3 regions of the Bacillus sp. T-10(2022) genome follow, and region 2 is predicted to be linked to each of the others. Evidence: riboswitches for the same ligand, from Rfam matches in the RefSeq annotation. Region 2 holds a riboswitch; each other region holds the start of a gene.
What was found. Region 2 has a riboswitch for lysine ahead of OSJ91_RS19935 (aspartate kinase). Riboswitches for the same ligand answer to the same signal wherever they lie in the genome.
Positions count from the first base shown of each region.

Region 1: another riboswitch for lysine. It lies ahead of dapA (4-hydroxy-tetrahydrodipicolinate synthase); the one in region 2 lies ahead of OSJ91_RS19935 (aspartate kinase).
Region 3: another riboswitch for lysine. It lies ahead of OSJ91_RS25810 (amino acid permease); the one in region 2 lies ahead of OSJ91_RS19935 (aspartate kinase).

Region 1 is NZ_CP113518.1:3,106,274-3,117,287, reverse strand. Features, by position in the region: gene OSJ91_RS15185 (DMT family transporter) at 1-718, opposite strand, end outside; gene OSJ91_RS15180 (Lrp/AsnC family transcriptional regulator) at 972-1,442, shown strand; gene dapA (4-hydroxy-tetrahydrodipicolinate synthase) at 1,848-2,744, opposite strand; lysine riboswitch at 2,880-3,058, opposite strand; gene OSJ91_RS15170 (hypothetical protein) at 3,335-3,466, shown strand; gene OSJ91_RS15165 (DUF2690 domain-containing protein) at 3,616-4,032, opposite strand; gene OSJ91_RS15160 (metallophosphoesterase) at 4,478-6,736, shown strand; gene OSJ91_RS15155 (IS1595 family transposase) at 7,042-7,776, shown strand; gene OSJ91_RS15150 (AraC family transcriptional regulator) at 8,061-8,939, shown strand; gene OSJ91_RS15145 (sensor histidine kinase) at 9,201-10,649, shown strand; gene OSJ91_RS15140 (response regulator transcription factor) at 10,646-11,014, shown strand, end outside.
Region 2 is NZ_CP113518.1:4,066,286-4,077,299, reverse strand. Features, by position in the region: gene uvrC (excinuclease ABC subunit UvrC) at 1-1,390, shown strand, start outside; lysine riboswitch at 1,452-1,628, shown strand; gene OSJ91_RS19935 (aspartate kinase) at 1,719-2,951, shown strand; gene OSJ91_RS19930 (YslB family protein) at 3,015-3,485, opposite strand; gene OSJ91_RS19925 (succinate dehydrogenase cytochrome b558 subunit) at 3,870-4,478, shown strand; gene sdhA (succinate dehydrogenase flavoprotein subunit) at 4,549-6,300, shown strand; gene sdhB (succinate dehydrogenase iron-sulfur subunit) at 6,318-7,091, shown strand; gene OSJ91_RS19910 (acyl-CoA thioesterase) at 7,321-7,785, shown strand; gene OSJ91_RS19905 (helix-turn-helix domain-containing protein) at 7,908-8,132, shown strand; gene OSJ91_RS19900 (MarR family winged helix-turn-helix transcriptional regulator) at 8,355-8,798, shown strand; gene racE (glutamate racemase) at 8,809-9,612, shown strand; gene OSJ91_RS19890 (dihydrofolate reductase family protein) at 9,886-10,014, shown strand; gene OSJ91_RS19885 (GerMN domain-containing protein) at 10,077-11,014, shown strand, end outside.
Region 3 is NZ_CP113518.1:5,197,337-5,208,350, forward strand. Features, by position in the region: gene OSJ91_RS25790 (metal ABC transporter permease) at 1-512, opposite strand, end outside; gene OSJ91_RS25795 (metal ABC transporter ATP-binding protein) at 523-1,278, opposite strand; gene OSJ91_RS25800 (metal ABC transporter solute-binding protein, Zn/Mn family) at 1,291-2,214, opposite strand; gene OSJ91_RS25805 (LacI family DNA-binding transcriptional regulator) at 2,845-3,807, shown strand; lysine riboswitch at 4,048-4,232, shown strand; gene OSJ91_RS25810 (amino acid permease) at 4,329-5,780, shown strand; gene OSJ91_RS25815 (glycoside hydrolase family 13 protein) at 5,832-7,511, opposite strand; gene OSJ91_RS25820 (Ger(x)C family spore germination protein) at 7,597-8,679, opposite strand; gene OSJ91_RS25825 (GerAB/ArcD/ProY family transporter) at 8,676-9,776, opposite strand; gene OSJ91_RS25830 (spore germination protein) at 9,801-11,014, opposite strand, start outside.

The DNA of each region.
Region 1 (11,014 bases), 960 kb from region 2:
TACCTAATTTTTGTACACCAATGTTCCAAAGTACCATACATGCTACAGTTGAGATAACGCCTGTATATAAAATAGATTGTATGAAAGAAGTATTTATATTAGAAACTGTAAAATCAGAAAAATTAAACGGAAGAAGAACTATAAGTCCAAATATACCAGAATATAATGTAGACATCATGGGTGTTGTTGTTATCATCGCCCATTTGCTACAAACGGAATATATTCCCCAAACGCATACAGCAGCCATCATATATAAATCACCTGTATTAAATCGTAATGAAAGGAAAAGATCAATATTTCCTTTTGAAAGTACAAGTATTACGCCAATAAGCGAAAATAACATAGAAAACATTTGTAGAATATTAATTCTTTCTTTTAAAAAGAAAAATGAAAAAACAGCAATTGAAATCATGTTTAATGTTGATATTAATCCAACATTAGTCGCGGATGTTTTCTCCAATGCTACAAATTGTAATAGGTTAAATAGAACCACACCTGTAATTCCCATCAAAAATAAAGGAAGGATTGCACTTCGAGGAGGAAATATCTTTTTTTCTTTCCACCATACAATTGGCCAAAGACAACTAATAGCAATGATCCACCTTAAACTTGTCAACGTCATCGGAGAAGCATGACCGACAAGCGATTTACCTACGACAAAGTTTCCACCCCATAATAAACTTGTTAAAAGTAATAACGAAAAATAATAATATTTCATATCTTTTTGCTCCTTTTCATCTTTCACAGTTTAAGTGAAAAAAGATCGAAGCCATTGTGCACAATGACATTTCAATTTTCATAATTAATTACTAATAATTTTAACATTTTAGATCGTTAGTTAATATGTTATTTTGTATAATAGAAGAAACTTAAAATAATATTAAAAAATATTGCTGATATACAGAATTAAATTAAGTTTTGGCTTTTAGATGATACCGTTTTTGGAACATTTGTAAAAGGAGTGACTATAAGTGGAATCTATCGTAAGCAAGGTTCTAGATAATGTTGATATTCAAATTTTAGATTTACTGCAAAAGGATGCACAGTTAAGCAATACTGAGCTTGCAAAGCGTGTCAAATTATCTCCACCAGCTATACATTCAAGGATAAAACGTTTGGAAAATGAAGGGTTTATTAATGCACAAGTAGCAATTTTAAACCAGGAGAAGCTAGGTTTTGATTTATTATGTTTCATTTTTATTAGTACGAATATACATCAAGCAGAAGAACTGGAAGTTTTGGAAAAGGCGTTAGCTTCTATGTCGGAAGTATTAGAGTGTCATTGTTTAACAGGTGAGTATGATTATCTTCTAAAAGTGGCTAACAAAGATCGGAAGGAATTAGAAATATTTATTAGAAAGTTAAATAAACTAGGTATAACAAAAATTCAAACTAGCCTAGCTCTCAGAGAAATTAAATATTCAACAGTTTTACCCATATAGGAAGAAAAGTCCCGTTCGTAAAAGTACACATTATCGAACGTTTTTGATAGAACAAGAGAAAGAGAGAAGTAGAAGAAAGAATAAAAAAATGAAGTCCTTAAATTTGGAAACATAAAGTCTGCTGCAAGGATCAAAATGAAGAACAGCAACATCAGGCCATGAAATAAAAGGGTTTGGAGAAAAAAATAGCCTTTCTAAAGAGAAACATAGGCTATTTATTCATTATCAATTTATATTAGTAAATATAAATCCATTCTGCTCAACTAGTTTAAGCAATGAGCCTTGCATCGATTAAAAAGCAGTGCACTCTTTATGAGTTGCACTGCTTTTTAAAATTTTATCCCGTTTATTATGGTCTTTAATTAGAAAATCGGTATTAAAGTATAGCTGAAAGAATCATTATCTTTATTTATTTAACAAAACAGCTTCTTCATTACTAGGTTGTAAAGCTATTTGCAGTGCTCTTTTTTCTTCATCGTTTAAAGGGACCATCGGTAAGCGGACACCTCCAACATTTAACCCCCGCATATTTAATGCTGATTTTACTGGTGCCGGGCTTGGTGCAGTAAATAATGCTTTCATGATTGGAAGAAGTTTACGATGCGTAGAAGCAGCACCTTGGACATCACCATTTTTAAAGCTATTGATCATTTCTTGCATTTCATTACCAATTATGTGTGAAGAAACCGAAATAATACCTGTTCCACCGATGGCTAAAACCGGTAATGTTAACCCATCATCGCCGCTGTACAATGTAAAATCACTAGTTGTTTTGCTAATGATTTGTGCCATGGCATCTAAGTCACCACTTGCCTCTTTTACTGCCACGATATTGTTGATTTTCGAGAGGTTAACAATCGTCTCCACTGACATGTTTACAACACTTCGTCCTGGAATATTATAAAGCATTACCGGTAATGATGTTGAATGGGCAATAGCGCTAAAGTGCTGAAATAATCCTTCTTGAGACGGCTTGTTATAGTATGGGGTAACGAGCATGATTCCGTCGACTCCTGCTGCCTCTGCTTGCCTTGTCAAGCTGATAGAAGCTCTCGTGTTATTTGAGCCGGTTCCAGCTATGACTGGAACTCTTCCATCAACAACTTCAACAACAAATTTGAATAATTCTACTTTCTCTTCTTGAGTTAATGTAGGGGACTCTCCAGTTGTACCAGCTATTACTAATCCATCAGAACCATTAGCAATTAAATAATTCACTAAAGTTCTCGTAGCATTAAAATCAACCTCATCATTATGATTAAACGGGGTAACCATTGCGGTTAAAACTTGGCCAAAATTCATAACTTCACACCCTTTTGTATAATTTTTTAAAAAATATTCAGAGGTGGTTAGGGCCATTCAGGAGTAAACGCAAAAAAGCAACAACGAGGATTCGCTGCTGCAGTAGAAACAATATTTACCAAAAAATGTTTCCGCGCATAAGATAGCCCTCCATATAGTTTCCTATATGACAGTCCTGTATTTATTCAATAGCAGAACCAGCTTCAAGAACATGAGATTCTTTCCGCTTCGGCAAATTCCCCTTTCCACAATAGTCATAGGATCTCATTCTCCTCAAAATGTGTACTAATGGTCTTTGCTCCTCTATCCTCACTTCAAAAAGTATGAAGTAAGAAAATATTTAATTGACTGTAATATAACAAGGAATCCTTTCTATTGCAAGGCCAATTTAGAAATAATTTTTAGAATACATGGATTATCAATGGAAATGGATACGGTATAGGGCTGGATTCATCTTTTTTAGTATTATGTAATCTCAACATTTATAGATTTATAAAACAAACTGTATGAAAGATTTCAACCTTTTATAGTCAGTTTTGACAATAGATATATCTTATAGAAGGTATCAAGGTGGGGGAGGACAGCAAGATATGAAAATCCGTGACGTAGGAAGCAAGAAAACGATCGCTTCAATTGTCTGTAGGATACCATTGATTCAGGATTGGAACGAGATACATATAAACAGCATACGTATCTCGTTCCAAATCCATGAGATGAAATGAAAAAAGCCATTAAGATTCGTGGGGGTGTTAACAAAGAAAATTGATCACGCATTGAACTGCGAAATGGATTGTGCATAGTAGGCAAAATGGGAAAGATGGCAAAAATGCAATTCTACTGTCGTTAACAGGAAGTTTTCATTAGTATCTCATTAATAACGACCGGTGTTCGCAGAAATAATGAGAGCCCCGCTTGAAGAATAAATACCTGCTTTGGCCAAAGCATTATACGGATCTAAATTCCATAATTGTGCAGTATAACATGATGTCTGCCCTTTCATTATCCATCCGTTTCCACCGGAACTAGCACAACTTGTAAATGCTCTCTTAGTCGTGCCATTAAAACTGTCAACCCAAACATTTGCATAATAATCGTAAGGAGCAGATGAATAAAACTTTAAGTAACCCCACGCCGTATGACAATACGCACTTCCTTTTAGCTGCACATATCCAATTTTCACACCGTTTTTATAGATATATTCTGTTTCATAGGTGATTGGGCTTTTAGAAGCACAACCTGTAGAATAAGGGTTTGTATTATCGTAGGACAAGGCAAATGCTTTATTCATCGGTGCAATCGCAAAAAACACTCCAAAGACAAGAGTCATTACCATCACAATATTTAATAATTTTTTTATAATAACCTCTCTCCTTTCCTTCTTCTAGACTTTACCATATGAAAATTGGTATTTCTATGTACTATGGAATCATTTACCATCTGTATAAATATTACCATTTTACGGGTATCTACGGAGTTAAGGGATAGTACCCCATTCCCATTAAGAAAAGGAAAATCAATACCAAAAACGAGACAAAAGTGAATGGAACGAATACTGGCCATAGTTTTTTTTTGATTTATTAATATATAAATTACATTGGTCTTATATTTTATTAATAATGTAAAGTTACTATTTTAATTGGTAAACACCATAAAAATTTATAAACAAGGAGGATATTTGTCGATCTGTTAAAAAAATACATAATTAGCTAAACGATAAATAGGAGGTATTGATTTTGAAAGGGAAATATAAATTTGCAGCGATGCTGACAGTTGTAACGGTAGGATTAACAACTTCTTTATCAAGTGTACAAGCATTCTCGGAATCTTCAAATTCAGATAATAAACGTAAACCAGAGCTCGTTTTTCCAGTAATCAGTGATGTACATATTGATGATGGATCCACAGCTGATATGAACAAGTTCAGAACAGCCATGGATCAATTAAATAAAGCTGCGCCTAGACAGGATGCTTTTGTTGTCGTTGGGGATTTAACGGACTATGGATACGCTTCTGAATACGATAAGTTCTTCTCCATTTATAATGAGAAGAAACAAGGTGATGTCCAATCCATGTTTACAATGGGGAACCATGATTATTGGAATGGACTTTCCGTTGAAAAGGCACAAGATCGTTTTCTCGAGAAAACAGGAATGGAATCTCTTTACTATCATAAAAAAGTAAATGGATATGATTTTATTACGTTAAGTCCGGAAAATGGTAATACGCATGGTTTATATTCTGTTAATCAAATAAACTGGCTAGGTGAAAAATTAGCTGCAGCAGAAAAAGAAAATCCGGACCAACCAATCTTTGTTTTTCTTCATCAACACATTAAAGACACTGTGTATGGAAGTGACTTGTGGGGAACTCAGGAAAATAAAGAACTTTTATATGATACTTTAAAGAAACATCCACAGGTGATTACATTTTCAGGCCATTCTCATTATCCACTTGAAGACCCTAGAACGATTCATCAAAAAGACTTTACGTCAGTTGGCACGTCTTCTGTTAGTTATTTGGAATTGGAGCCAGGCAAACTTCAAGGGTTCCATCCAGAAGGATATCGGGATATTAGTCAAGGAATGATTGTAGAAGTTTATAATAATGAAGTTGTCATTAAAAAACGTGACTTTCATAAAGACGATTGGACTGGAAAACCATGGGTAATAAAAAATCCTTCTAAAAAAAATAAATTTAAATATACAGACGATCGAGATCAGTTACCACCGGTTTTTGCAGGTAAAGACAAGGCTTCGATTGTAGAAGAAAAATCGACACTAAGAAGTTTAAATGTAACATTTCCACAGGCAAAAGATAACGCACTCGTACATTCTTATCACATTACCGCCAAAAACAAGGAAACAGGGGAGCTGGACGCAGATTTCACCGCATTTTCTGAATTCTATTATGACCCTGTGCCAAAGAATTTAGAGTTCCCAGTTGCTGGACTTAAGCCAGGTACTGATTATGAAATTAAGGTACAAGCACTAGATTCATTTAACAATAGCAGTAAAAGGGTGTTACTGGCTGATGGTCAGACAAAAGCCCTGGAAATGGTCTCGGCACAAGCTTCTCCTGCTTTAGTAACGGAAGGTGAATCGACTGCACTCCAAGTGAAGATGAAAAATTATGGAAGTAAAAGTGTGAAAGGGAAAATTAAAGTTGATGCACCAGAAGGTTGGAGTGTGGAGCACAATGAACTTGAGTATGAGCTATCAGGAACTGAAGAAAAAATGTTGCCAATAAAAGCTACACCTAGCAAGGAGATTTCGGGTTCATCACAATTCAAGATTACTGCTTACGAGGGAGGCCAAATAATTGGCTCCAAGAATATAAATGTATTCGTCAACATGATGCTTGGAGAAAGTTTTGACCAATTAGAGTCTGCATTAAAGCCAGCAGTGAATGAAAACATTCCAAGTTCCATTCTCGGGTGGAGCCATACAGCTCCTAATGGCTGGTCGGTTACAAACAGCTCGAATATGCCAGCTGGTACAGAAGAGTGGCAAGGTTGGAGCTTCACAACAAAGGACTTTTGGACAAAAGCAGAAGACCAGGAGCGTAACAAATTTGAACTTGGTAAAGGTGTTATAGCAGTAGCGGATCCTGATGAATGGGATGATAACGGTTCACCAGCAGCAAAAGGCTTTTTTGATAGTACTTTAACTTCACCTTCTGTAAAAGTTGATGATGCAAAAGATTTATACCTAGGGTTTGCATCCCACTATAAACAAGAAGGAACGCAAACAGCTGAAGTAACTGCTGTCTTTGATAATGGGGAAAAACAACAAGTTCTCGTTTATGACAATAAAGCTGCTTCGGATAATAAAAATGGACATGTTTTGAATAAGTATGAAGTTAAATCGATTAAGGTTCCTGAAGATGCTTCTTCTATGAAATTACAATGGAGAATGCATAATGCGAAAAATAATTGGTTTTGGTCGATTGACGATATTAGATTGGATGACCAAATGATCGTTTCACCAAATTAATGAGAAGAACAGGTGAACTTTTTTTGAAATTTGTAAAAAGCGGACTTTCCTTATGGGGACGTTCGCTTTTTCTCTATGGCTCACAAACTCTGGGCAAATAGAAACTAATGTGTTGATATTTGAAAAATGAGAACTTACGTTCTGTGATAATTGTATAGATGCTTCAATTTTATGGGGTGGTTTCAATGGCTTGATAGATTCGTACTGATATTGAACGCTTAGACCAATTTGGTAAGGAGCGTGTATTTGCGTGGTTAAAAACTACCCTTACACCATTATTTAAATCAAAATCCATATTTCTTGAAGTGAATGAACGGAAAGCTAATAAAGGATTTCGCTGCATTTACTGTGGAATGGATGAAATTGTTCGCTTTGGTAAAACTGCACAGGATCGTCAACGTTATAAATGCAAATGCTGTGATAAAACATTTACGGAAACTGCTGATACGCCTCTCTATCATTGTCGAAAATCTGAAAAATGGATTGACTTTTTATCATGCTTGATTGATGGTATGAGCTTGCGTGATAGTGCCAAAGAAATTAGCGTTCATTACGTCACTCTATTCTACTGGAGACATAAAATCCTAACAGCCCTTGCACAAATCAATGCAGAAGAACTAAATGAAATCGTAGAAGTTGACGAAACCTATTTTTTAGAATCACAAAAAGGGGCAATCCCAACACACCGATCTTCTCGAAAACGTGGTGGAAGTGCTAAAAAAAGAGGTCTTTCCACTGAACAAATCTGTGTGCTGATTGCTCGTGATCGAGAGAAAAATACATTCTATAAAGTCATTGGACGTGGAAAGCCTACAAAAGATAGCTTAGAACTCCATTTAGGTAATCGACTAGGAACAGATTTTGTTCTTTGTTCCGATGCTCTTAGAGGTTATAAATTACTTGCAAAGAAGCATCATATTCAACAGTATGTGTTCAAAACTGGAGAAACGTGTCAAAGGAATCTACCATATCCAAAATTCAATAGCTATCACTCTAACGATGGCTCAATCGCTTCTATGGTATTTCTACGAAATACCTAGAAGGTCATACATTGTTCAACTATCTTGATCAGCTAAGATTTGAGCTTGCAGTGGATGTGCTAATGAATAATGTCTCTGATACCAATAATGATATTCGTTTAAGACAAGTTGAGTACGTTTAATAGCTATTTGACGACATAGATGACTAATAAAGAATGTTATGAAATGATTGTTTAAGTGACTATAATAATAATGGAAGACAAGTTCCGATAAATTCCGTATAAAAAATATCGAGTGAGTAATAAATTTTAACGATAATATGTATTTGTAAAGGAGGGAAATGAATGTTACAAGAATTCAATAATTTAATGGATTACATCGAAACACATTTAACGGAAGATATCTCTGGAAAAGATATATCAAATATTGTAGGACTATCTGATTATCATTTTAAAAGAATGTTTTCGTATATGGCTGGAATGTCATTGAATGAGTATATCAAAAATAGGAGATTATCAGTTGCGAATGTTGAATTAATAAACGGAGCAAAAGTGACAGATATTGCTTATAAATATGGCTATCAATCTATAGAAGGATTTTCAAGAGCCTTTCGTGGATGGAGTGGTTTTTTACCTTCAGAAGTAGCTAAAAACAAAATTCAAAAATCATTTCCCAAATTTTCATTCTTTATAGATATAAGAGGAGGAATATCCATGGAATTCAAAATTGAAAAAAAAGAGAAGTTTAATATAGTAGGTGTATCGAAAAGAGTGCCAATACAATTCGAAGGTGAAAATAATGCTATCTTAAAACTAGCCCAGTCAATTACCGAACAACAAAGAAAAGAAATGCATCAATTAGCTGATTTATATCCTCATCAAGTCTTGAATGTATCTTATGATTTTGATGATGGTTTCTTGGAAGAAAAAGGCTACTTAACTCATATGATTGGTTTTGCAACTACAAAAGAAAATCCATACGATGATTTAGAGCAAATTTCTATTGAAGAAAGTTTATGGGCAATTTTCCCTAATCAAGGACCATTTCCTGCTACGCTTCAAGAAACTACCGCAAAAATTTATTCTGAATGGTTGCCTTCTTCAGATTATGAAGTAGCAGATATACCTGGAATTTCTTTTACAAAGCACAGTGGTACATCGGAAAATGTATATAGCGAAATTTGGATGCCAGTAAAGAAAAAAGTTAGCGATAAACTCGGATGATTATGATATTTACAGAAGTGTTATTCCGTAAAAACTTCATTAACCAGATTAGACCAGTCAGTAGATATTGACTGGTCTTTTTGAATTTGATGAAAAATCAGGGTTTTTTCTGTGTATTTTAGAAAATTTTAAGATTTGTGTGATATGTTTTTTTAAATACTAAGAAAAGTTATCGTGGGAAACATTTATTTATGCAAGAACAGCAGATAAACAACTTTTCTATAAAAGAGTAAACGAAAGATCGATACGGGGTGAAAATATTTGTCAATTAAAATGAGGTTTCTGTTGTCCTACGTTGGCGTAATTCTTATTTCCATCACTTTGTTTTTAGCAGCTGGATTTTTACTTATTTTTGCGATAACAGGTGATGTAAAAGCGATAGAGCATTTATACAAAAAATCTTATCTCCAAAAACCTTTGACTGCATTAGAGGAAAGTGTGTTCCTCGATTTAAAGCTTTTGGCAAAAAATAACCCTGAGCAGCTTCTAAACGAAGAACAGCTGAAGAAGATTGAACATGGAGATATAAAGATTGTCGTTAGAAAAGGTAAAAACATTGAGTATGCGTCTCAAACACTAGATAAGCTAGGCTTGATACAATCACTTCCCAAGTTCGAAGAAACGAACATCAATACGCGGGACACAATCAAAATGAAAGACGCTTTTTTCACTTATGTGAAGTTTGATTATTATTTTTCGGATAAAAGTGAAGGAAGCATTTTTGTATTGAGAAAGGCAAGTTCATATGCCGAGCTGACTCGAGAGCTCTTTCCCATTTTATTCGCTCTATTGTTATTACTGTTTGTAATGATTATTGGACTATTAAATTATTTAGTTTCACGTAGCATCATCAAACCGATCTCAATTCTTAAAGTAGGCGCAGAGCGGATAAAATCAGGAGATTTAAACTTTGAAATCAAAGCGACTTCGAATGATGAAATCGGACAATTGAATAGAGCGTTTGAGGAAATGAGAAAAAAGTTAAAAGAGTCCGTAAACATTCAGCTTCAGTATGAGGAAAATCGCAAAGAGCTTCTCTCCAATATTTCCCATGATTTGAAGACACCGATCACTTCGATTATGGGATATGTTGAGGGGATTAAAGACGGAGTAGCAAACACCCCACAGAAAATGGACAAGTATTTATCGACTGTATACCTAAAAGCAAGAGATATGGATTCATTGATAGATGAATTATTTTTATTTTCCAAGTTGGATTTGAAAAAAGAACCATTTACTTTTGAAACGGTCAGATTAGATAAGTATTTAAAAGACTACGTAGAAGAACTTCAACTGGATTTACTTCAACTAGGAATCCAGATTGAACTTCATCAGGTGAATAAACCGATATACGTGACAGCGGATAGAGAGAAACTGAAACGCGTATTGGCCAACCTGATCAGCAATTGTGTAAAGTATATGAATAAAGATGAAAAACACATTTCCATTTCTCTGCATGAAGGACTATATGATGTTGTTGTACAAGTAGCGGATAATGGCTATGGAATAGAATCTTCTGCTTTGCCTTATATATTTAACCGCTTTTATCGTGCTGAGGAATCTAGAAATTCCCGGACAGGTGGAAGTGGTTTAGGACTTGCGATTGCAAAAAAAATTATCGGCGAGCATGGTGGAGATATTTGGGCTACTAGCGAGATAGGAAAAGGTACAAGTGTCTTTTTTTCCATAAAGAAAGGTGAGGAAATGTGAAAAAGATATTACTTATTGAAGACGAAGTCAGTATTGCTGAATTGCAAAGGGACTATTTGGAAATTAATGATTTTAGTGTCGATATTCAACATACTGGTGATGCAGGTCTCCAACAGGCCCTTCAAGGAAATTATCATTTAATCATTTTGGATATCATGCTTCCAGGGTTGAATGGATTTGAGATATGCAAACAAATACGTGCTGTCAAGAATATCCCGATTTTGCTTGTATCCGCCAAAAAGGAAGATATCGATAAAATCCGGGGGCTTGGTCTAGGGGCAGATGATTATATTACAAAGCCATTTAGTCCAAGTGAACTAGTTGCAAGAGTGAAAGCGCATATAGCGCGGTATGAACGTTTATCA
Region 2 (11,014 bases):
TTATCCGAATGCATTTGCAGCTAACGAAACGAAAAAATTGCTCGACCGCATCTATCCCCTAAGAAAATGCAATACGTTACCGGATCGCGTTTGTCTCTACTATCACCTTGGCCAGTGCCTGGCCCCATGTGTATATGATGTAGAGGAACAGGAATATAAAAAAATGGTCGAGGATATCAACCGGTTCTTGAACGGCGGGCATACTGAAATAAAAAAAGAACTGACTGTAAAAATGCTGGAGGCATCGGAAGAGCTCGATTTCGAGAGGGCCAAGGAGTTCCGTGACAAGATTGCCCACATCGATATTACGATGGAGAAGCAGAAAATGATGACGACCGATTTCATCGACAGGGATGTATTTGGCTTTGCCTATGATAAAGGTTGGATGTGCGTTCAGGTATTTTTTGTCAGGCAGGGTAAATTGATAGAAAGGGATGTTTCGCTTTTTCCGGTCTACGATGAACCCGAACAGGAACTTCTTACATTCCTCGGTCAGTTTTACGAGATTACGAACCACTTTAAACCAAAGGAAATCTTGCTGCCTGAATCAGTGGATGCCGAAATGGCCGAAGGGCTGCTTGGTGTCAAAACGATTCACCCGAAACGGGGAGCGAAAAAAGACATGCTTAAATTGGCGAATAAAAATGCCTCCATCGCGCTTCAGGAAAAATTCTCTTTGATAGAAAGGGATGAAGAAAGAACGATCAATGCGGTGGAAAACCTCGGGAAGCAACTGGGTATCTACACCCCGCATCGAATTGAAGCTTTCGATAACTCCAATATCCAGGGAAGTGATCCCGTTTCCGCTTTAGTCGTGTTCATTGATGGGAAGCCGGAAAAAAGAGAGTACCGAAAATATAAGATCAAGACGGTCCAGGGACCTGATGATTATGAATCGATGCGTGAAGTGGTCAGAAGAAGGTATTCACGAGTATTGAAAGAAGGGCTGCCGCTTCCGGACTTGATCATCATTGATGGCGGAAAGGGACATGTCGAAGCCGTTCGGGATATTCTGGAAAATGAATTGGGCCTTGATATTCCACTTTCAGGCCTCATTAAGGATGAAAAGCATAGGACCTCGCAATTGATGATCGGAAATCCGCTTGAAATCGTACCTCTTGATTCACGGAGCCAGGAATTTTACCTATTGCAAAGAATTCAGGATGAAGTGCATCGGTTCGCGATTACGTTTCATCGCCAGCTACGCGGGAAAAATGCAGTTCACTCCCAGCTTGATGATATTCCAGGAGTCGGGGAAAAGCGAAGGAAGCAATTATTAAGGCATTTTGGATCATTGAAGAAAATCAAAGAGGCGACGGCCGAGGAAATCATGGAAGCTGGCATGCCAAAAGGGGTAGCCGAGGGAATCGTTAGAAAATTACAAGAATAATCTTGCTACCGATAAATCTCTATGCTATGATTAAAAAGAATTTTTAACTAGACAACTTAAAAGTGCTGATAGAGGTGCGGAATTCAAGAGTAAAAACCTGGAGAAGTATGAGCTTCCATGAAAGGTTTTGAAAGGGGATGACGCCGAAGGAATACAAGACTCATACCTTGTTTTCCTGGTCCGACATTTAATAAATGGCGGATTGTCAGGGTTTATACCCTGGAGAGCTATCTCACTGTGTTTACAGTATTTAGATATGTGATCACAGCAATGAGATATTTCTCATTGCTTTTTTTATTGCCTAAAAAGGTAGAGAGGGTGCATGAGGATGGCATTAATCGTTCAAAAATTTGGCGGAACATCCGTCGGAAGCGTAGAAAAAATCAAAAATGTTGCCGATCGGGTAATCGAGGAAGCGCAGAATGGAAATGAGGTAGTCGTCGTTGTTTCAGCCATGGGGAAAACCACGGATCAATTGGTGTCCATGGCCCGGGATATTTCCGGAACCCCGAGCAAGAGGGAAATGGATATGCTTTTGACTACGGGGGAACAGGTAACGATTTCCCTGTTAACGATGGCATTGATTGAAAAAGGACATGAAGCCATTTCGTATACTGGCTGGCAGGCTGGCATGCAAACGGAATCCGTTCATGGGAATGCCCGGATTTTAAACATCGATGCCACGAGGATCCAAGCTAAGCTACAGGAGAAGAAAATAGTGGTCGTCGCCGGTTTCCAGGGTAACGATGCAAATGGGGAAATCACTACCTTAGGGCGAGGCGGTTCCGATACGACGGCGGTTGCCATCGCTGCAGCGCTGAATGCGGATAGATGCGATATTTATACGGATGTAACGGGCGTTTTCACAACGGACCCTCGCTACATAAAAGGCGCACGAAAACTCCAATCCATTTCTTATGATGAAATGCTGGAACTTGCCAACCTGGGGGCAGGCGTCCTTCATCCAAGGGCTGTCGAATATGCAAAAAATTATCAAATTCCGCTTGAAGTCCGTTCAAGCATGGAGAGAGAATCAGGAACGATCATTGAGGAGGAAGCAACTATGGAAGAAAACTTAATTGTACGCGGAATTGCTTTTGAAGACAGTATTACGAGGGTCACAATATATGGTTTGCCCCAATCACTTGGTGCATTATCCACAATCTTCACAACACTTGCGAAAAACCGGATCAATGTGGACATCATCATTCAAAGCATGACTGCCGAGGATACGACCAATCTATCTTTTTCCACAAAAAGTGAAGATACGGAAGCGGCCTTGATCGTGCTGGAAAATAATAAAGAACAATTGGGATTCGACCGAGTCGAAACGGAGAGCGGATTGGCCAAAGTGTCCATCGTCGGTTCTGGTATGGTATCCAATCCGGGAGTGGCTGCCGAGATGTTTGAAGTGATGGCCAATACAGGCATCCAGGTGAAAATGGTCAGCACATCGGAAATTAAAGTTTCGACTGTCGTCAATGAAAAGGAAATGGTGAAGGCGGTCGAATCTCTTCATGAAGCATTTAAACTAGGTCAGCATGCAAATGTGCTAGCTTAAGTGTCAGGAGTCCAATAAAAAACAGACTTCCGGTAAAAAGGGTAAGTCTGTTTTAAGGGCTCATTAGATTGGATCTCTGGGATCCCATTGGATGGTGAATATCACTTTTTTTGCGCGGCGTTTGATTTCTTCCGTTGATTCGCTGAGGAATTTTTTTTGCAGTGTAAACTGCTCGGCAAGGAAACCTGCTTCAAGTTGGAAGTGACAATCAGGGTGTAAATCCAGGCGGCGGCTGATTATTTCACCCGTCAGGGATAATTCCATCTCGTGTTTCGTATACTTCAAGATTTCCAGATTGCCCCATCCAGCGCTTTGGAAAAATTCAATCACTTCCTGATCGCCATTCAATGGGAATTTTCTTGCTAATTGTTTACCTGCCCAATAGAGGATTTGATTAGAGTCTTTTCCGAGAATATCGTTCAATAGAACTTCTCTGATTAATTCGTATCCGAAAGCTGGAACTTGGAATTCTTCAGTTTGAATTTCTTCAGTTTGAATCTCTTCTTCTATCGCAGCAGCAATATTTTTTTTCATAATTTATCGCCTCTTTCTGTAAATCTATTATAAACGTATTTCTTTTGCAAATTATACTGTTTTTTATTTATTTAAATAACAATTGGAAAAAAATGAGAAATTATACCGAGATATTAATAGTTAAATTAGAAATTTATTCAAAATATCATCTTGACATACAAAAAATAGCCAATTTAATCCAATAAAATCTATTCTGAAAAAGAGATTTCTTGTATCCGTTTTCTTGACGCACATAGAAGTCAGGAGTAAAATGGACATGTCACATAATTGTAAAGGAAGTATGGAGGAGTTTTTTTGACTCTATACTGTATTTTCACGCGGAGATAAAAGGTAGCCACCAGTTTATCTTTGCATGATTTTTCACAAATTAAGGGGGGGCACTTAGTGGCAAAAAATCGTGAGTTTGGGAATCGCAGGCTTCATTCACTTCTAGGAGTAATTCCAATTGGTCTATTCCTAATTTTTCATTTATCGGTAAACTTTATGGCAACAAAAGGAGAAGAGACTTTTAATGGGGCAGTTCATTTAATTGAGTATACGCCCGTGAAGATTTTGGTAGAATGGGTCGTCATCTATCTACCGCTCATTTTCCATGCTGTGTACGGAATTTATATTGCCTTTACAGCAAAAAACAATTTAGGCAGATTTAGTTTCTTCCGTAACTGGATGTTCATGCTGCAACGTCTAACTGGAATCATAACGTTGATTTTCCTTGTTTGGCATATATGGGCAACTAGAATTCAAGCAGCTATGGGTGCTGAAGTTAACTTTGACATGATGGCTGAAATTTTCTCTAGTCCATTTATGATTGTGTTCTATATAGTTGGTATTATCTCGGCAATCTTCCACTTTGCTAATGGATTATGGTCATTTGCAGTGAGCTGGGGTCTTACAGTTTCACCAAGATCGCAAAGAATCATGACTTACTTTACATTGATCGTTTTCGTTCTTCTTTCTTATATCGGAATCAGCGCAATTTTCGCATTCGTATAAGAAGATAGAGTTCATTTATAAGAATTAGGAAAAACATAGCTTGGCTAATGGAAATAAGGGAGTGACAGAATTGGGTAAAGGTAAAATAGTTATCGTTGGTGGAGGTCTAGCTGGATTAATGGCTACGATCAAAGCAGCAGAGCTGGGACAACAGGTTGATTTATTTTCTTTAGTGCCTGTTAAACGCTCTCACTCAGTTTGTGCCCAAGGCGGAATCAACGGGGCAGTAAATACAAAAGGTGAAGGGGATTCTCCATATATCCACTTCGACGATACAGTTTATGGCGGAGATTTCTTGGCTAACCAACCGCCGGTTAAAGCGATGTGCGAAGCAGCACCATCGATCATTCATATGTTTGACCGTATGGGTGTTATGTTCAACCGTACTCCGGAAGGTCTTCTTGATTTCCGTCGTTTCGGTGGTACTCAACATAGCCGTACAGCATTCGCTGGTGCAACAACTGGTCAGCAATTACTTTACGCATTGGACGAGCAGGTTCGCCGTTATGAAGTTGAAGGCCTTGTAACGAAATATGAAGGCTGGGAATTCCTTGGAGCTGTTATCGATGATGAGCAAACAGCACGCGGTATCGTAGCACAAAACCTGACTTCAATGGAAATCAAATCATTCCCTGGAGACGCAGTCATCATGGCGAGCGGCGGCCCTGGAATCATCTTCGGTAAATCAACGAACTCAATGATCAATACAGGCTCAGCAGCTTCCATCGTTTATCAGCAAGGTGTTAATTATGCTAATGGTGAGTTCATACAAATTCACCCGACAGCAATCCCTGGCGATGACAAACTTCGTCTAATGAGTGAATCCGCTCGTGGTGAAGGTGGACGTATCTGGACATATAAAGACGGGAAACCTTGGTATTTCCTTGAAGAAAAATACCCTGCTTATGGTAATCTAGTACCTCGTGATATCGCGACTCGTGAAATCTTTGACGTATGTATGAACATGAAGCTTGGCATTAATGGTGAAAACATGGTTTACCTGGATCTATCACATAAAGATCCTAAATTACTTGATATTAAACTTGGCGGAATCATTGAAATCTACGAGAAATTCATGGGTGAAGATCCTCGTAAAGTTCCAATGAAAATTTTCCCTGCCGTGCACTATTCTATGGGCGGACTTTGGGTTGATTATGACCAAATGACTAACATCAAAGGTTTATTCGCTGCAGGTGAGTGTGATTACTCACAACATGGCGGTAACCGTCTTGGTGCCAACTCACTTCTCTCTGCAATCTATGGTGGTTCAGTCGCTGGACCGAACGCCGTTAAATATATTGAAGGCCTTGCTAAAACTTCAGAATCCATTCCTTCTTCATTGTATGAAGGGTACGAAAAACAAGAACAAGAGAAATGGAATGAAGTCATGTCTCTTGATGGTAACGAAAATGCGTACGTCCTTCACAAAGAACTTGGTGAGTGGATGACACAGCATGTTACTGTAGTTCGTTACAATGACAAGCTGAAAGAAACGGATAACAAGATTCTTGAGCTGATGGAACGTTACAAGAAAATTAACATCAATGACACGGCTAAATGGAGTAACCAAGGAGCTGCATTCACTAGACAGCTGCAAAACATGATGCAATTGGCTCGTGTAATCACAATTGGTGCGTTAAACCGTGACGAAAGCCGCGGAGCGCATTACAAACCTGATTTCCCAGAACGTAATGATGAGGAATTCATGAAAACTACTATGGCAACATTCAAAGGCTTGGATCAAGCACCTGAATTCCATTATGAAGACATAGATGTATCACTGATCGCACCGCGTAAACGTGACTACACTACGAAACACTAAAGAGGGGGAGCAAAAAAATGGTTGAAACTAAATCTGAGACTAAAACAGTCCGTTTTATAATCACTCGTCAAGATACACCGGATTCAGCTCCTTATGATGAGGAATTCGAATTAGCGTACCGTCCGAATATGAACGTAATTTCCGCCCTAATGGAAATTCGTCGTAATCCAGTAACGGTACAAGGCAAGCACACTACAGCAATCGCATGGGACATGAACTGTCTTGAAGAGGTATGTGGTGCTTGTTCAATGGTTATCAATGGTAAACCAAGACAATCATGTACAGCTCTTATCGATCAATTGGAGCAGCCGGTTCGTCTAGCACCAATGCGTACATTCCCTGTTGTTCGTGACCTGCAAGTCGATCGCAGCCGTATGTTCGACTCATTGAAAAAGGTAAAAGCATGGATTCCAATCGATGGAACGTACAACCTTGGACCAGGACCGCGTATGCCAGAAAAGAAACGTCAATGGGCTTACGAGTTATCTAAATGTATGACTTGCGGTGTATGTTTGGAAGCTTGTCCGAACGTAAACAGCAATTCAGACTTCATGGGGCCACAACCATTATCACAAGTTCGTTTATTCAACGCACATCCAACTGGTGCAATGAACAAAGCTGAACGTTTAAATACGATCATGGGTGATGGAGGACTTGCAAACTGCGGTAACTCACAAAACTGTGTGCAGTCTTGCCCTAAAGGCATTCCATTAACGACTTCGATTGCAGCGTTGAACCGTGATACTACGATCCAACAATTCCGTAACTTCTTCGGCAGCGATGAAGTTTAATAATGAACATGAAAGAACCTGTATCTTTTGATATGGGTTCTTTTTTTTTGGATTGATAGCTGGGATTGATGTGTAAAATGATTTGCGGCACCCGGCAAATGCATAATGTTCGATTAATGAAGTTAGAATGATCAAATTAAACAGCTTCCAATATAAAATACTTTTCATTATGGCTGTTTTCTTATAAAATGAGTGAATAGTCATTCATTTCAGAAAGGGTGTGCACAAGTTGGGCAGAATATCATATATCGATAATATAGCGGAGTGGATCAATGATTTTTCCTTTAAACATGAGATTAAGGTCCGTTTTTCAGAAACTGATATGTTTGGGCACCTGAATAACACGATTCCTTTTACTTATTTTGAGGAAGCACGGATTGAGTATTTCAATAGCATGGGATTCATGAAGGATTGGACCTCTGCTGAATGCGGTGAGATGCCGGTTGTTGCTAACTTACAGTGTGATTACCTGAAGCAGGTGTTTTTCAATGATCTATTGACGATCCATGTGAAAGCTGACCATATCGGAAATTCTTCAGTGGACATACATTATATGGGGATCAAACAAGATGGATCAATTTGTCTAACGGGCAGGGGGACGATTGTGCAAGTCTCCAAGGCCACCGGAAAGCCGATACCTTGGACGGAAGAGATGAAGCAGTCGATGTGGCATACTGTGCTGGAACATTCCTAAAAATATTTCCATTTAGACAAGTAAAAGAGTCACTCCATTGCCCCAGCCGACATACTATATCTTGACTAAATAGACACCCACTCCGGGTTTTATGCTGGTGAAGGCAAGGAGGGTAACATTACTTGAAGGAGAACGAATTCACTCATAAGCCACTACTCACCAAAAGAGAAAAAGAAGTATTTGAGTTACTAGTACAAGACAAAACAACAAAAGAAATCGCAGGTGAATTGTTTATTAGCGAAAAAACAGTTCGAAACCATATTTCGAATGCGATGCAGAAGCTTGGAGTTAAAGGACGTTCGCAGGCAGTCATAGAACTCCTTCGTATGGGAGAACTTAAGCTTTAATGTGTTAACTCTTAATACGTAAGCCTTATAAATATTTTCTCTCCCGTTCATTGGCAGCATATAAGGAAGGGCAAAACAATTTGGTTGTTTTGACTTCTTTGGATGCTGCTTATTTTTATGGAGAGCGTTTCATTAAGATTCCAGGTAATCAATCTTGAAAATCATTTCACTTTCATCCAAAATGGTAGTATGATAAGTTTCATGAAGTGGGGAGCTGTGTGTATGGATGAAGGGAAGCAGGCGGCATATGTAGCCGATATCGAGAGGGAATTGCGCTATGTATCGTCATGGCTTAAGCAAAGGGGAAGAGAAATTCTCCATGATTATAAAATTACCATTCCTCAATTCGTGGCTTTGCAATGGCTTTTTGAATCAGGAGACATGACGATTGGCGAATTGTCCACGAAGATGTTTCTCGCCTTCAGCACAACGACGGATCTGATTGACCGCATGGAGAAACATCAGCTTGTCCAGCGTGTCAGGGATGAAAAGGACCGGCGTGTGGTTCGAATTCACCTTCTTGAAGAAGGTGAACGGATAATCGAAGAAGTGATTAATAAACGGCAGCAGTACTTGAGTGGCGTATTAGTCAATTTTAACGAATCTGACATCATGTCCCTCAAAGGGATTCTAGTAAAACTACATCAAGAAATGAAAGAAAAATGAGGCGAGTTTTTTGAAACAACCGATAGGCATCATTGATTCAGGGGTAGGCGGTTTGACAGTAGCTAAAGAAGTCATGCGTCAGCTTCCAAATGAAAATATAATTTACTTAGGTGATACAGCAAGATGCCCTTATGGGCCGAGGACCAAAAAAGATGTCCAAACCTTTACATGGCAAATGACGAGGTTTTTGATGAAGAAGGAAATAAAAATGCTGATCATCGCCTGCAATACAGCGACTGCAGCTGTACTGGATGAAATCAGGGCAACACTTCCGATTCCGGTGTTGGGTGTCATCCATCCAGGGGCAAGGGCGGCATTGAAAGTTTCTGATTCCTTGCATATTGGCGTTATTGGTACGGAAGGCACGGTGAAAAGCAAAGCATATGACGACGCGCTTGCCTCCATCAATTCCGATGTGAAAGTAGATAGTTTAGCATGCCCGAAATTTGTCCCAATCGTAGAAAGCGGGGAGTTTGAAGGGGGTATCGTCAATAGGGTCGTGGCACAAACCTTGAACCCGTTGAAGAAAACGAAGATCGATACATTGATCCTTGGATGTACCCATTATCCACTGCTGGGGCCTGTAATCTCTTCCTATATGGGGGATGAAGTACAAGTCATTTCCTCTGGGGAAGAAACGGCCCGTGAGGCAAGTGTCATTTTGGATTACTATAAATTAATCAATAAAAGCAAGCTCCGCCCCGTTCATCGCTTTTATACAACCGGTTCCAGAGATATGTTTGGTTCCATCGCGTCGAGCTGGCTCGGTATTCATGTCAATACCATCGAAACAATTAAAATCGATCACTTATAAGACTTCCATTTGGAAGTCTTTTTTTCTTGTCTTGAACAGACGGTGTTAGTATAGATACGGTGATTATGAGACATATATCAGATTCATATTTTGGAACAAGAATTCACTATCAACATAAAGCCTGCTATGTCTTTTCAAGAAGTGCGAAAGGGATAGAAGGATATGCCGAGTTTATGAACGAAGTTGTAGGTGATTTCATCGGAAGACAGAAAGAAGGTTCAAGGATCTGTCTTGTTGGCGGTGCAGAAATAGGACTTCATGAGGGAAACGCAGGTGGATGAAATGATCCTGTCCATCATTCCGATTATACTTGGGGATGGGAATCGATTGCTCAATCAGAAGCTGACAAAGATGCAGCAGTACGGGCAAATTGCCCAGCTCCACTATCAGAGGGAAAAATAATTGGTCTATTTTCCCCTAGGGCTCGTATAAATAGGAGTACAAACTGTCCTAGGAGTGATTTTATGTCCAATAAATCAAAAGTAACAATGGCTGTGACCATTCTGGCATCTTCTTTTTGGCTTTCAGGCTGCGGATTATTTGGCGGTGAAGAGAAAAAGGAAATAGATCCGCCAAAGGATGTTTCATTAGTCGAGGATGAATCTTCATTAAAAGAAAAAGAAACAGAAACGAATGGTGAGGAAAAGCCCGCGACTGATGGAGAAGAGGGCGCAGTTGAATCGAAAACAGTGAAGACGGAGTTATATTTAATTGATAAAAGCGGGTATGTGGTTCCACAGACGTTGGAACTTCCTAAATCGGAAGCTGTCGCCAAACAGGCTCTTGATTACCTTGTCACTAACGGACCTGTCACGGATAAACTTCCGAATGGATTCAGGGCCGTCATTCCTGCCGATACCCAAATAAGCGTGAACATTAAAGACGGAGTGGCTGTGGCGGACTTTTCGCCGGAGTTCAAAAATTATCAGAAAGAGGATGAACTTAAAATCCTTCAAGCCATTACATGGACACTGACACAATTCGACTCGGTCGAGAAAATCCAAATGAGAATTAATGGGGAAGATATATCCGAAATGCCTGTCAATGGCACACCGATAGATGAGAATATCTCAAGGTCGTCAGGAATCAATATCGATACGAGTGACGTAGTCGACATTTCCAATACCAAATCACTGACCGTTTATTATGTAGGCGGTGACGAGGAGTACACCTATTATGTTCCTGTGACACGCAGGATCAGCGAAACGGTGTCTGATAATGTAACAGCGGTCATTCAGGAATTAACGAAGAGTCCTTCGGGTTCAAGCCTGCAAACAGGGTTCATGAGCGATGTAGCTTTACTTGACGAGCCTAAGGTGGCAGAAGGTAAGGTCAGCCTCAATTTTAACGAAAATATCCTTGGAAGCTTTAAAGAGAAAAAGGTATCACAAGAAGTCCTTGA
Region 3 (11,014 bases), 1.1 Mb from region 2:
GGGTCAAAGGAAAGTAATTTGAATTCTTTAAAAAATACGGTACAAGTGAATATGAGAATAAAGGAAACCGTCATCATCATATACACATCGGACATGACCATTGACGCCGTCTGTCCGAATAAAAACGTATCCAATCCACTCTGGTTTCCATACTCGCTCTGCTGGATCTGCGTAAGCATGACAATTCCGAAGCCAAAGAAGGAAGATAATACGATTCCCAAGGCCGCATCCTGCTTGATCTTACTATATCTCGTAAGCACACTGATCAAGAAGACAGCCACTAAGCCAGCCAGTGCAGCACCTATTAGAAAGTAGGAAGTGGATTTCACTCCAGTTAACATAAAGGCCACACAGATACCGGGTAATGCTGCATGTGCGAGCGTGTCACCAAGCAAAGACTGCTTTCTGAGGTAGGCAAAGCTCCCGATGACCCCGCTGCTTAATCCGAGAAACATCGTGCCAAGCAATATCCACCTTGTATTTGGATCAGTAATAATATCCAGTATGTTCATCGTGTGCACCTCATTTTAATAAAAGGCCGGACTTTGTGTCTGAGATTATCGCTAGGCGGCCTCCATATGTTGCCTGTAAGTATTCGGGAATGAACACTTCCTCTGTCGGACCTATTTTCATCACCTTTTTATTCAATAACATCGTCCAGTCGAAATATTCCTTCACGGTGGATAGATCATGGTGCACAACCAGAACGGTTTTGCCTTTTTCCTTCAATTCCATCAGCAATTGTATGATTGCTTTCTCCGTTGCGGCATCCACCCCTACGAACGGTTCATCCATAAAATAAATATCCGCTTCCTGTGCCAATGCACGGGCCAGGAATATCCGTTGCTGCTGTCCGCCTGATAGCTGGCTGATCTGGCGGTTAGCATATTCAGCCATCCCCACCTTTTCCAGGCACTCCATCCCCTTCTGTCTTTCGGACTTACCTGGCCGCTTCAGCCATCCGAGATGACCATATCTGCCCATCATCACGACATCGAGTGCGTTGGTCGGAAAATCCCAATCCACTGACTCCCGCTGTGGTACATACCCGATACTCTTCCTCATCGATTTATAAGTAGAACCCTTTATTGTGATTTGTCCTGATATTTTTGGGATCAATTCGAGTATTCCCTTTATCAAAGTGGACTTCCCTGCTCCATTGGGGCCAATGATACCAATTAAATTTCCTTCCGGCACCTCAAATGAGACATCTTCGACAACCGGCTTCTTATGATAAGCAATCGTTAAATTCTCGACCTTCAAAGCTGCTTGATTCATAGTTTCTCCCCCTTATTTCAAAGCACGGACGATGGTGTCGGTATTATGACGGACCATTCCGATATACGTTCCTTCTTCCGTCCCTTTTTCACCCATTGCATCCGAGAACAATTCCCCGCCGATTTCCACCTTGTGACCCTGCTTACCTGCTCCTTGAATGACAGCCTCGATAGCCTTCCTTGGTACACTTGACTCTATGAAAATCGCTTTTATTTTGTTCTCCACTAGATAATTCCGCATATCCGTCACATCTTTTGATCCATATTCCGATAATGTATTGATTCCTTGGAGCCCTCTTACGTCCAGGCCATATGACTGCCCGTAGTATCCAAAAGCATCATGTGCTGTAACGAGCACCCGTTGATCTTCCGGTACTTTATTAATTTCCTCTTGAACATATTTATCAAGTTCCTCCAATTGCAGAATGTACTCCTCATAATTTTCACGATACTCTGCTTCATGCTCCTGATCATTGGCAATCAATTCTTTCTTCACTGCCTCCGCCGCAACGATCCAAAGCTTTACATCAAACCATACGTGGGGATCATGTTCCGTTGCACTCACTTTGCGTAGCTGGTTCTCCTTGAAGTCCTCCGTTACCGCAATCGTCGGTTTATCCTTGCTCATCATTTCAAATATATCCGTCATTTTCCCTTCAAGATGCAATCCATTATAAAAAATCATATCAGCCGAATCCAGTGTCTTAACATCACCCTGTGTCGCTTTATATAGATGGGGGTCGACTCCCGGTCCCATTAAACTGGTGACCTCGACATGTTTACCGCCGATATTCTCAACCAAATCCCCAATCATTCCCGTTGTTGTAACGACATTCAGCTTGCCATTGCCTTTATCCCTATCGGCCGTATCATTGCCGCACCCCGTTAAAATCAGCAATGCAGCAAGCACGCCCCCAATAGATTTTAGAAAACCCATCCATATTCCCTCCCTTTTTCATCTTTCTAAAATAGTTTGCCATGTGCAAAACTAAGTGTAAATTTTTTTACATTGTCGCAAATGCTAAAAAGTTTCCTCTACACAACTTATTTTATACTATACACAAATATACAAAAAAGTGCAACTATTTTTAAACATTTCAAAAAGGTGAATGACTTTTACACACAGCAAAAACTGTCAGGAAGCTACTAGGCAGCTTCCTGACAGTCAGTCATTCCGTACGATGAAGTTATATTTATATTGTGGAGTTTTAATGGTGAACATAAACTAAGGGAGCTATTTCTGGACGACGTGAAATTCATGAGTAAACGCGGTTTCCACGCGTAATGCCGCGGAATTATTGACGGGCATTTCCACTCATTTTTCCTGTTTCAAGGAAATTGCCAAGTACGCAAATCCCAATTCAATTCCGCAAAGCACAAACAGGGTGATTAAAGTTTGGAACATCATGATTTCCTCCTCCTCTAAGACTTAAACCAATCTTAAAGGATGAAACCAATACCATAACAAGACCTTATTAGAATAAATCTTCAGCAGTCCCACACTGTTCCCTTGCCCTGAAATGGGTTTCATACTGTACAATATAAAAAAAGAAAAAACGGTGATACCATGACAAATATTAAAGAAATAGCTCAATGTGCTGGTGTATCTGTCTCAACAGTGTCTCGTGTATTGAATGATCATCCATATGTAAGCCCCGATAAAAGAAAGAGCGTCTTAGAAGCGATCGATCGTTTGAATTATACGAGAAACATCAACGCCATTCATCTTTCAAAAGGCAAAACCAATCTTATCGGCGTCATCATTCCCTTCAACAATCACCCATATTACGGGGCAATCGTTAACGGAATTACTAAACAGGCAAATGCAATTGGCTGTCATATCGTCATCTTTCAAACAAATTATGACAGGGAGAAAGAGATCCAGGCTTTTAATATGCTGCAAATGAAGCAGCTCGATGGCATTATCGTTTGTTCAAGGATTTCGGAAATGAAAATCCTCTTGGATTATCAAAAATACGGACCGATTATTTTATGTGAAGATACAGCCCAGGCTGAATTCTCATCCATCAGCATTGATCATTATGCAGCTTTCTCCTGTGCCCTTGAGTACGTGATTGCTAAAGGATATAAGAAAATCGGATACAGCCTCGGCCGTAAAAAGAGCAGAAATAGTTCCCATCGTACAAAGGCCTTTAACGATATCATGAGAAAACATAAACTGATAAACAATAAAGAATGGCTGTTTGAAGGCAGTTATCACATCAAAGACGGTGAACAATTGTTTAAGGATTGGAATTCAATGATGGACAAACCTGAAGCTCTCATCATCACGAATGATGACACGGCGGCAGGCTTCATTCTTACCGCTAAGAAATCGGGTATAAGGGTACCGGAAGATGTGGCCATTCTCGGCTTCAATAATGATAGCCTGAGTGAAATGCTCGACATCACGACCATTTCCTTACCGCTGGAATGGATTGGTAAAATGGCAGTGGATCTATTTGAGAATCCTGAAGTGGTCAAACATGTAAAACTGGACTACGCCCTTATAAAAAGGAGTACCGTTTAGTTATCAGGATGTTTTATATTTGAATTCTTCCTTACTGCCATCTTTCATTTACTAGGAAAAAATAACCACATAAAATAATCATTGCGATATCCCAAAAGTTATTTTATAATTTTGATATAGTAAAGTTTACTCAATTACTAGCAATCTTTTACGATTGCATGAATTTCATGAGTACAATCGTCCGACGTCACTTACAAGCTGGCGCAACGATATTAGAAAATTGAATACTTCCTCATTTACCGATGAGTTAGAGGCTGCAGCTTATAAAAGTAAAGCGGACGAGATTCTGGAAAATTAAAGACTCCGTTTGAAAGGATAAGTTGCCGAAGTTAGGGTATATTCCATGTATATTCTTGCTGGCGGTGTTACCGAACAGGAACACCACTGTCACGTTTTTTCAAAAAGCGTGGGGAGCTATCTTCGGAAGGATAAACGGGTTTATTATAAACAGCCGTCGATCTTTTTCGACTGCTGTTTTTTTATTTTTCGTTCCCTTCCAATAAAAAGGAGTGTAACATCAATTGTCAAATTCACAATCACCATCAAGCCCTACTGAACTGAAAAGGAGCCTGAAAGCGCGTCATTTAATGATGATTTCATTAGGTGGAACGATTGGAACAGGTTTATTTTTAGCTAGTGGCGGGGCCATTCATTCAGCCGGACCCGGCGGGGCCTTGGTGGCATACGCGGTCATCGGCATCATGGTTTATTACTTAATGACAAGTCTTGCAGAAATGGCAGCGTTCATGCCAGTGGCCGGTTCGTTCCGTGTCTATGCATCCAAATTCGTCGATCCGTCTTTCGGTTTTGCGATTGGTTGGAACTACTGGTATAACTGGGCAATCACCATTGCCGCCGAATTGGCAGCCGTTGTCTTAATTATGAAGTTCTGGTTCCCGGATAGCCCTTCATTTATCTGGAGTGCCATTGCGTTAATCACTATGTTTCTTATCAATTACATGTCAGTTAAAGGTTTCGGGGAAACAGAATTCTGGTTCGCCATGATCAAGGTCGTGACAGTCGTCATTTTCTTGATTACGGGTGTTCTGATCATTCTCGGAATCATGGGTGGGAATGACCCAATTGGTTTTTCCAATTTCACAATGGGCGAAGGTCCCTTTAACGGAGGGTTCTTCACGATTCTAGGCGTATTCATGGCTGCCGGCTTTTCATTCCAAGGAACGGAATTGCTTGGAGTGACTGCTGGTGAAAGTGAAGATCCAGAAAAAAATATCCCTAAAGCGATTAGATCCGTTTTCTGGCGCATCCTCTTGTTCTATATCCTTGCAATTTTCGTTATTGGAATGATCATTCCGTTTACGGATTCACGTTTATTGAGTCAAGATGTTGCCGTAAGTCCATTCACGCTTGTATTTGAACGGGCCGGCCTTGCATTTGCTGCATCCATCATGAACGCGATCATTTTATCATCCGTACTCTCTGCAGGTAACTCTGGCATGTACGCTTCAACCCGTATGCTATGGGACTTGGCACGTGATGGGAAAGCACCGAAATTCCTAGGCAAGTTAGATAAAAGAGGAGTACCTGTGAATGCACTTATCGTGACTTCATTAGTTGGCTGCGTTGCATTCTTAGCTTCATTTTTCGGTGATGGCGTCGTTTATATCTGGTTATTGAATGCTTCAGGCATGGCGGGATTCGTTACCTGGGTAGGGATTGCGATTGCCCATTATCGGTTCCGCAAAGCCTACGCTGCACAAGGCCTTGATATGAATGATTTACCATTCCGTGCAAAAGGCTTCCCATTCGGGCCTATATTCGCACTTGTCCTTTGTATTATCATTATCATCGGACAAGGCTATCAGGCTTTCAGCAGCGATGGGATTGACTGGAATTCAATGTTCGTTTCCTACATTGGCTTGATTCTATTTTTCGTCCTATGGTTCGGCTATAAAATTAAGCATAAAACGAAAATCATTCCCCTAGAGGAATGTGACCTTAAATCAAAATAATACGCAAAGGACCTGTTCTTCTCTAAACGGAGAGAAGAACAGGTCCTTTTTTCATTTCAAATGATAAACACGGCATTCATATGGTTGCAGGGGTTTGCTGGAGATTCCTTCTTCCTCCTGATCATAATTGCCGATCAGCCTTGTGGCAGAATATGCATGCAGCTCTTCAGGCAAAGTATAGGGAGCCTGCTCTTCTTTAAAGTTGCATAGTATCAACAGCTTTTCTTCTTCCAACGATCTCGTGTAGGCAAATATTCGTTCATCATCCGGCAACAGCAGTTCAAAACGGCCATAAACGACGATATCATGTTCCTTGCGTATTTGGATAAGCTTTTTATAAAAATGAAAAATGGAATTGTGATCATTGTAGGCCTTTTCTGCATTAATCTCGGGAAAATTGGGATTAACCTTAATCCAAGGAGTCCCTTGCGTGAACCCTGCGTTCCGGGAGTCATTCCACTGAATCGGTGTTCTCGCATTATCCCGGCTGCGGGCATGGACGGCTGACATCATCCGCTCTTTCGACCAGCCATGAGAATTGACGAGTTCGTCATATGAATTCAATGTTTCGATATCCCGGTATTCATCGATGCTTTCAAATGCAACATTGGTCATGCCCAATTCTTCGCCTTGATATATATAAGGTGTACCTTGAAGCATCTGAAGACAAGCGGCAAGCATCTTAGCGCTTTCAATACGATACTTCCCATCATGACCAAACCTTGAGACAACCCGGGGCTGATCATGGTTGTTCCAGTATAAACTGTTCCAGCCATCCCCCTCCAAACCAGTCTGCCACTTAGAGAGAATTCGCTTTAAATCGGTTAGCTTCCATTTATCGTTACTCCATTTCCCTTCTGGTCCCCTCCCCAAATCCATATGTTCGAATTGAAAGACCATATGTAGCTCACCACGATCTTTACCTGTGAACAATTGCGCTTCCTCCGGCGTGACGCCTGGCATTTCCCCAACCGTAATCACGTCATATCCAGAAAGTGCCCTTTGATTGATTTCCTGTAAAAACTCATGTATGCGCGGGCCATTCAGGAAAAACGGGCTTCCGTCACCAAACTGCTTCTCATGATGAACGGCTCCATCTGAATAGCTTTGATCTTTTGAAAGGAAGTTGATGACATCCATCCGGAAGCCATCGACACCCTTATCCAGCCACCAAGTCATGATGCTGTAAACTTCTTCACGGAGCTTAGGGTTCTCCCAGTTTAAATCCGGTTGTTTCCTGCTGAATAAATGTAAATAATATTCATCGGTTGCTTCATCATATTCCCATGCTGAACCTTTAAAAATCGACTCCCAATTATTTGGCTCTTTCCCATTCCTGCCAGGTTTCCAAATATAATAATCACGTTTCGGATTGTCTTTTGAGGATCGGGATTCCTCGAACCATGGATGTTCATCTGAAGAATGATTGACCACCAGGTCCATCATGATCTTCATTCCACGTTCATGAACGGCCTTTAACAACCTATCGAAATCGGCCATGGTCCCGAATTCAGTCATGATTGCTTTATAATCACTGATATCGTACCCATTGTCATCATTGGGAGATTGATAAACTGGGGATAGCCATATCACGTTCACACCCAGCTCTTGTAAATAATCTAGCTTCATCAAAATCCCGTTTATATCACCAATACCATCGCCATCACTATCCATAAAACTCCTTGGATACACTTGATACACAACTGCCTCTTTCCACCATGCTTTGTCCATGCTTTTCCCCCTTTTTTAGCCGCATTGACACAATCCTTACACCAATACCCTATTATAAAGGGGGAAACTCCAGAATATTCTACTTTTATTCAGCTATTCCCGTTTGAATCATTTCAATATCCAGATCGACCTCAATTGGAATATCGGGATATGCCTCCTCCCAATGTTTTTGATCGAAATTTCTTGTTTTACTTTTAGCGTGATCACCGAGTGCAATCGGATCTACATGGTTCACCTGAAACATGGTTACCATCTCATTTAATTTTTTACCAATGACATGCTCGGCCCTGGACTCTATTTTATTCAGGTCGACCGCTTTGCCCAAGTCATAGCCTTGGACCTCTAGCAGACTCGCTTTCATTTTCACTTCAATCCTGACCTTGGGGTCTTGATTGGCATTCGAAATATGATATTGGACACGTGACTCCACGTTATTGATATCGGTAAAGTCATTTTCCTTCCATTTAATTTCATAACTCCCCAGCTTAAAGTTTTCACTAAGGACTTTATATAAAAAGCCGTCTTCATAAGGGATATATTTACCAATATAACGATCCTTTTTAAACAAGGCGATCCCTCTTACCCGTATTTGGTCTCCTGCTGTTTCCAATAAGGGCAAGACCGGATCGATTCCTTTACCATGACACGCATATAAATACGTGTGAAGATCTGCATCAGGCAAATTAGTCCTTATGTTCTGTTCGATCAGCTCTTTCACTTGAACCCCTGGAGTTTTAATCAACTTCGGCTCCATTTTAACTACATCCTCCGCTTTGCCATGAACGACCGCTAAATACAAATCCCTTCCCACCATTGGGTCACGCCTATATGTATCGACATAATCATTCAACCCCTTACTTGCCAATTCTTCACCATATAGAATGACTGTCAGTCTCCCGCCGACAATCGGGTATGGTGTTTTTGCATTTTCTTGCTGGCGGGCCGCCTTTATATCATGGGAGTTCGCTTCATATACTTCTTTACCCAGATCTGCTTCCTCCCCAGGCTGAGGAACACTGACAACGACCGTACCTTTGATTTTTTTGTCTTCGGCAACATCATAACCTACGACTTCAGCAATTAATATATCTTCTAATATTTGCTTTTCCACGCCGCACGCCGCCATCAAAAAGCCTGCTAATGTTATCAATAGAAGTTTGATTTTCATGATTTATGACCCCTAACTTTATAGACGATCGACTGCCATATAAATAGGAGAGGAAGATACAAATAAACGATAAAAAAACCGATTTGCGAACTGATTGTGTTAAACTTATCGATTCTATAGCGGTTATCCAAAAAAATGCAGGAAACTAAGATGATGATCAGAATGAGAACCAACATCTTTTTCTGTCTAAATCCGAATACTCTTTTCGCTGTCCTGCTTGCTGCCCAAACCCCTATGCAAACATTCGGCAGCACCATGAACAGCCAAACGGAAATCCCTATGTATTCGAACCTTTCAATGAATGGAAGGTCTACAATTTTCCATAACGTCAAAGTTGCCCAAATTACATCCTTCAGCTGATCTTGATGATAGTAGGCTAATGAAACAAGTATGGATACTAAATATATCACCATAGTAAACAACGCCCCTAAGTGGGCCCACTTTTGAGATTTTTCACGATTTTTAATGAAAGGATAATAAATGAGGACTAATTCAAAACCAAGGTAATTCAGGGTCATTTTTTTACAGGCCTTCATGATTTCCAAAAGAGAATGATCAAGAAAAGGACCCAAATTTTCAAAGTGGGCGTACTGCAATGGAAAATAATTCAAAAGGAATAATGGCGATCCGATAATAAGCCCGATTATGCAAAAACCGGTAATGACCCTGAAACCTCCTTCCACAAAACTATACACGAGAATAAGAATGATGGTTATCAGCATCAGGACATTGACACCAGGGAACATCCAAACCTGTATGACTTCTAAATAAGTCCTTATAAGAATGATGGAAATCATTATAAAGTAGAGGATGAATAACATATTGAAAACATTTCCGACCCATTTACCAAACAAATCCTCATGGATGGCAACCAAATCAAGTGTTTGGGGGCCCCTGCCCAAAAGCTTGAAACACATCCAAAGCAGAACATTTATGATCAACCCTGATAGGAGGACCGATATCCATGCGTCTTGGCCTGCCTCTTTCGCTATGATCCGTTCAAACCCCAATATCCCTACTCCAATCTGCATGCCGGGCATGAGGAAAAAAACAAAAAATGGAGATATTAGTTTAGTTTCATTTGGTTTGACTTCCATACCTTCTCACCGCTTTCTACTTCCTTATTCATCGATATCATTATGGGGGTTTCGTGTTTCCGCTTCCTTCCTTATCCTTAGTGGATTTTCCGTCCGCAGAAACTGCGGGCGTTTTTTCTGCTTTGAAAAAGGGAGGCGAATCAGACTATCTTTAAAGTCATGAATTCTTAACGGGTAAAGCGGGTCTAAATAAGGACTGCCAAGCGAAGTCAATTTCAATAAATGACTTAAAATGAATGCACTGCATAAAGCTATTCCAAACAGCCCGTATAACTGGGCAGCAATTAGAAAGGGAAAGCGGATAAGGCGAATCGTATTGCTGATTTGGTAAATCGGCACCGTAAATGAAGCCAAGGCAGCCAAAGCGACAAGCATCAACAAGACATTACTGACAAATCCCGCTTCCACAGCGGCTGTACCGATGACTATGCCGCCAACAATGCCGATGGTGGAGCCAACCTTAGCAGGCAGCCTGACCGCCGCTTCCCTCAGCAATTCGATCGTCCCTTCCAGCACGATCGCTTCCAAGATCGGCGGAAAAGGGATCACTCCCCTGGATGATATTAAGATTGGCAGTAAATCCGTTGGGATCACTTGATAATGATAGGTTAAAACGGCCACATACAGAGGTGAAGACAAAACGGAAAACAGCACGGCGAAAAGCCGAATCAAACGGAAGGAAGTACCGAGATTCCAAATTTGAAAATAATCTTCAAATGACGAGAAGAATGAAATGATGGTATTGGGACCAACCAATGCATGAGGAGATCCATCCAGCATGATGCCTATTTTCCCTTCCGATAATACACTGGCCAGATGATCAGGCCGCTCCGTATCAATCAGTTGCGGAAACATCGAATTCCGATTATCCGTGATCATCTGGCTTACGAACGAAATATCGACGATCGTATCATATTCTATATCTTCTATTCTCTGCATGACTGTCTTAATGATCTGTTGATTAACCACCCCATCTATGTAGAGTACCGCTATCCTTGTTTGCGAGATGTTCCCGACCCGAAATTCCTTGGACTGCAATTCAGGAGTGGGCAACCGGTTACGGATCAGATTCAAATTCGAATCAAGCGATTCAACAAAGGCCTCCTTGGACCCAACGACCGTATACTCCGACTCGGGTGTGGAAATTTGCCTTTTCACACTGTGAACACATGGAATGAGCAAACACATTTCATCATCTTGCTTGTATTGAATCATGATCGATCCTGCCAAAACCAATC